Regions from separate parts of the Colwellia sp. SU-HH01172 genome, predicted to be linked through region 2. Evidence: predicted binding sites of a transcription regulator. Region 2 holds the regulator's gene; the other holds the start of a gene.

Region 1 (2,402 bases), 280 kb from region 2:
TATCAGCTTATCACTTGGGATCATCCTATGGTGCGCGGCGCCATGGACTTAGTGCTTTCCGATGAAATCGGCAATGCCAGCATTGGACTTTTGAAAAACCCCGCATTACCAGCGGGCACTTTTTTCCTCGAATGTATCTTTACTTTAGAAGCCATTGCACCGAGTAACTTACAACTTGGCCGTTACTTGCCAACCACACCTATTCGAATTTTGGTTGACAAAAGTGGCAATGACTTGGCCGATAAAGTCAGTGAAGCTGTATTAGATCAACAATTGTCTCCAGTGAAAAAACAGGTGGCATTACAGTTGGTTAAAGCACTGAAAAGCCAAGTTACTCCGCTGGTTACTAAAGCCGAAGCGCACGCCGAACAACAAGTGAGTACTATTCAACAAAAAGCACTGCAAAGTATGCAAACGGCAATGGATGAAGAGCATCAACGTTTAACGGCGCTAAAAGCAATTAACCCAAGCGTCCGCCAACAAGAAATTGACTTTATTAGCATGCAAAAATCTGCTTTAGCGGAATATATTGAAAAAGCACTAATTAAGTTTGAAGCGATTCGTTTAATCGTCGTTAGCCAATAGCAAATGAATTAAGGATCTATTGAAATGAGTGCTAACCCAGACTTTATTTATCAGCCGCCCATGTCACCGTATCTTGATATTATTTATCAAGATAATGACTTGGTTGTGCTTAATAAACCAAGTGGTTTGCTCACGGTACCTGGGCGCTTGCCTGAACATCAAGATTGCCTGCAAAACCGAGTCATGAAAGTGCTACCAACTGCGACTGTGGTTCATCGTTTAGATATGGCAACGTCAGGTATTATTTTAATGGCATTAAACAAACCCGCTCATGTTGATATCAGCCGACAGTTTGAAAAGCGTTTAACAAAAAAGCGGTATATTGCCCGCGTTTTTGGCAAAGTATCTGATAAAGCGGGCTCTGTAGAAAAACCTCTTATTTGTGATTGGCCTAATCGCCCAAAACAAAAAGTCGACTATGAGCACGGCAAAAAGGCACTCACCCATTACAAGGTGCTCGATTATCGCGACAACATAGATGGCCAAACAACCACTTTAGTAGAACTTACTCCTGTTACTGGACGTTCTCATCAACTAAGAGTGCATATGCTGGCACTAGGCCACCCTATCTTAGGTGATCGCCTTTATGCGCATGCACAAGCATTAACCGTCAGTAATCGCTTGCAACTGCATGCTGAAATGTTAGAAGTTAGCCATCCGATTTCACAACAAGTATTAACCTTTTCAAAAGCCTGCCCATTTGATTAACTAACCTCACTTGGGAGTAGATGCTAAAGCAAACAAGATTCTCGTCGATAAAATAGTTACAATAGAAAATCTTGCTATGTAACCTGAGCTCGAGATAAGCAAAATGCTGAAGCAGCGCTATTAAAACCTATTTCTACGTTGTTTCAGCGTTGATAATACTTTGAAATAGTTATGTTTTCATTATTCCAAGTTCAGGTTATGTATTAATTTATCCTAAGGACTCTCAATTTGTTTGCACTTTCTCGAACGACGTCAAATTCAATCATAATCGTCTGTTGCCTGACCCTTAACTTTCTCTTCACAGCAGCAATCGCCGCTGAGCAAGAAAAAGCAGCTAACACTGAAAAACCAGTAATTGAAAGTGACGCGGCTAAAACAAACAATGAGAAATCAGCCACTGAAAACTCAAGCAATATTAACGAAAATGAGAACAAAACAAGCGACAAAAATGTTGCTGACAACGAAGCTAACACTAGCACAGAAGCCACTGAAGAAAAGCAAACTAAACGTATAATAAACGCGCCGGTAGACGCCTTTAAGCAGCAACAGCAAGATATAAAGCATTATATTAAAAACGATAATGTTGACGCTATGTTAGTTGGTACTGATGAATTTCTTATCTTGACGGATAAACATAAGACCGCAATCAATAAAGGCGTGATAATGTTAATTCCCGACTGGCAACAAAGTGCCGCTAGTCCAAGCGCCATTAAGCAAATTCGTCAGAATATGCCCGAGCATGGATGGACTATTCTTACTTTACATCCGCCGCACCAGCTAGAAAACTATCCGTCACGAGCATTAACTGCAGAAGAGCGTTTAGAGCAAGATAAAACAAGCTTGACTGACTATAAGCAAACATTATCGGCAATTGTGACTGAGCTTAACAAGAAAGCAAAAAATTATCCTGGAGCTATTATAACGATAGCCGAAGGACAACATGCCGCCTTAATGGTCGACATGGTGCAAAGTAAGCTAATAGAGCCACCAAGTGCCATAATCATGTTGAGTAGTTACATGCCAACCATAACTGAAAATGCCACACTCGCTGAGCAAGTGGCTATTTCTGACTACCCGGTATTCGATTTATATTTAAAGCGTGACCATCA
Region 2 (2,402 bases):
AGTATAGCGGTCTTGACAGACGGCGAAGTTATATAGAGAAGTTACATAGATGATAGATCAAGCGAGTGGCTTAAGAAAAATGCAAGATTCCCAACAAATAAAAGTCATAGCCGTTTCTGGTGGTAAAGGTGGTGTTGGTAAAACCAACGTGTCACTAAATACCTCGATCTCTTTAGCAAAATTAGGTAAACGAGTATTAGTGCTCGACGCTGATTTAGGTCTTGCTAATGTTGATGTGATGTTAGGCTTACGTGTACAACGCAACTTATCACATGTTTTATCGGGTGAATGTGAACTCGACGACATTATTATTAAAGGCCCTGGCGGGATAAATATTATTCCGGCAACCTCAGGCACGCAATCTATGGTTGATCTAACGCCATCAGAACATGCTGGTCTTATTCGTGCCTTTAGTGATATGCATGCCAAATTTGATATCCTTATCGTTGATACCGCTGCTGGCATTTCCGACATGGTGTTAAGCTTCTGTCGCGCCTCACAAGACGTCTTGTTAGTGGTGTGTGATGAACCAACCTCAATTACTGATTGTTATGCTTTAATGAAATTATTAAGCCGTGATCACGGTTTGTTTAAGTTTAAAGTAGTTGCCAACATGGTACGTAGTCCAAAAGAAGGTCAGCAGTTATTTGCCAAGCTTTCAAAAGTTACCGATAGGTTTTTAGATGTAGCACTTGAACTTGTCGCTGTTATCCCCTTTGATGAAAATATTCGTAAATCTGTACGCAAACAACAGGCAATTGTTGAAGCATTTCCTGACTCACCTGCTTCAATCGGCTTTAAATCTCTTGCCAAAAATTTGATAAGTTGGCCGGTTCCTCAACAGCCTTCGGGACATTTAGAGTTCTTTATCGAGCAATTATTAGAACATTAACCAGGAAAGCGAGTGCGTTAGAGTGGTAAAATTACATGCTTATAGTGTTGATAAATCTGCTTTGTTGGAACAGCATACTGTTTTAGTAAAGCGCATTGCCTACCATTTACTTGCCCGTTTACCCGCCAGTGTTATTGTTGATGACCTTATACAATCTGGCATGATTGGACTGCTTGAAGCTTCAAATAATTTTGATAATAGCAAAGGCGCTAGTTTTGAAACCTTTGCTGGTATTCGAATTCGTGGTGCTATGCTAGACGAAATTCGCCGTGGTGACTGGGTACCGCGCTCGGTTCATAAAAATAGCCGCATGATCAGCGAAGCCATTAAAAACTTAGAAGCAGAATATGGTCGTGATGTTACAGATGCTGAAGTGTCTGAAAAACTTGAAATTTCACTAAATGAATACCATCATATGCTTAATGAAGTAAGTTCAGGTAAAATATTAGGCATTGAAGATTTAGGTGTAAGTGAAGACGCTCTTGATATGGCTGATAGTCACTGTCAAGATGATCCATACGCCAGTATTGAACATAGTGTTTTTAAAAAGTCTTTAGCTGAATGTATTTCTACTTTACCCGAGCGAGAAGCTTTAGTACTGTCACTATATTATGATGAAGAATTAAACCTTAGGGAAATAGGTCAAGTACTTGATGTAAGTGAGTCAAGAGTTAGCCAAATACATAGCCAGGCGATGCATAGATTAAAAGCTCGTATGCAATCATGGCAAAGTTAAGTAGAATAGACGTATTGTTAGAATTTTTAAATGTTCTCACCGGAGGGTGCCTTGGATAAAAATATGAAAGTACTTGTTGTTGACGATTTTTCAACGATGAGACGAATAATCAAAAATTTGTTACGTGACTTAGGTTTCACTAATATTTCAGAAGCTGATGACGGTAGTACTGCCTTACCTATGTTAAAGGAAGGTGACTACGAATTTGTTGTTACTGACTGGAACATGCCGGGTATGCAAGGGATTGATTTACTTAAAGCAATAAGAGCAGATGCGAAATTGTCTCATATTCCGGTATTAATGGTGACGGCGGAAGCGAAGAAAGAACAAATAGTAATGGCGGCACAAGCCGGCGTTAATGGTTACATTGTTAAACCGTTTACGGCAGCAACCTTAAATACCAAGCTTGATAAAATTTTTGAACGTCTTGGTTAATCATTAATATTTGCTACGCAAGGGCGTCACATGACTGTTAATACGAGTGTCAATGTTTCATTGGAACAAGCTAAGTTATTGGTTGAATATTTAGAATCTGACCAACAAGATAAAGCTAATGAACTTATCGCAGAAATTCAAAATCCGATTAATTCTGAATTGTTTGCTGAAATCGGCAAACTTACGCGTCAGTTACATGATTCCTTGAATAACTTTCAAGTGGATACCCGCTTGAACGATCTTGCAACGGCTGATATTCCTGATGCCAAAGAAAGGCTGAATTTTGTGATTAGTCGCACTGAAGAAGCGGCAAATAAAACCATGGACGCTGTAGAGTCT

Evidence for each region. Region 2 encodes FliA, which starts transcription of late flagellar genes. Its sites were predicted from a motif close to CTAAAGNTNNNNNNNNNNNNGCCGATA; they were not measured.
Region 1: a site for FliA is predicted at 1,317-1,343, ahead of AC27JP_RS04155 (DUF3530 family protein). Genes of this name have one in related genera too.

Annotation. Positions count from the first base shown of each region.
Region 1 covers NZ_BAAJMB010000001.1:935,882-938,283, forward strand. Annotated here, with positions in the region: gene rapA (RNA polymerase-associated protein RapA) at 1-585, shown strand, start outside; gene rluA (bifunctional tRNA pseudouridine(32) synthase/23S rRNA pseudouridine(746) synthase RluA) at 610-1,293, shown strand; gene AC27JP_RS04155 (DUF3530 family protein) at 1,522-2,402, shown strand, end outside.
Region 2 covers NZ_BAAJMB010000001.1:656,878-659,279, reverse strand. Annotated here, with positions in the region: gene flhF (flagellar biosynthesis GTPase FlhF) at 1-7, shown strand, start outside; gene AC27JP_RS02935 (MinD/ParA family protein) at 50-892, shown strand; gene AC27JP_RS02930 (RNA polymerase sigma factor FliA) at 915-1,628, shown strand; gene cheY (chemotaxis response regulator CheY) at 1,680-2,063, shown strand; gene AC27JP_RS02920 (protein phosphatase CheZ) at 2,094-2,402, shown strand, end outside.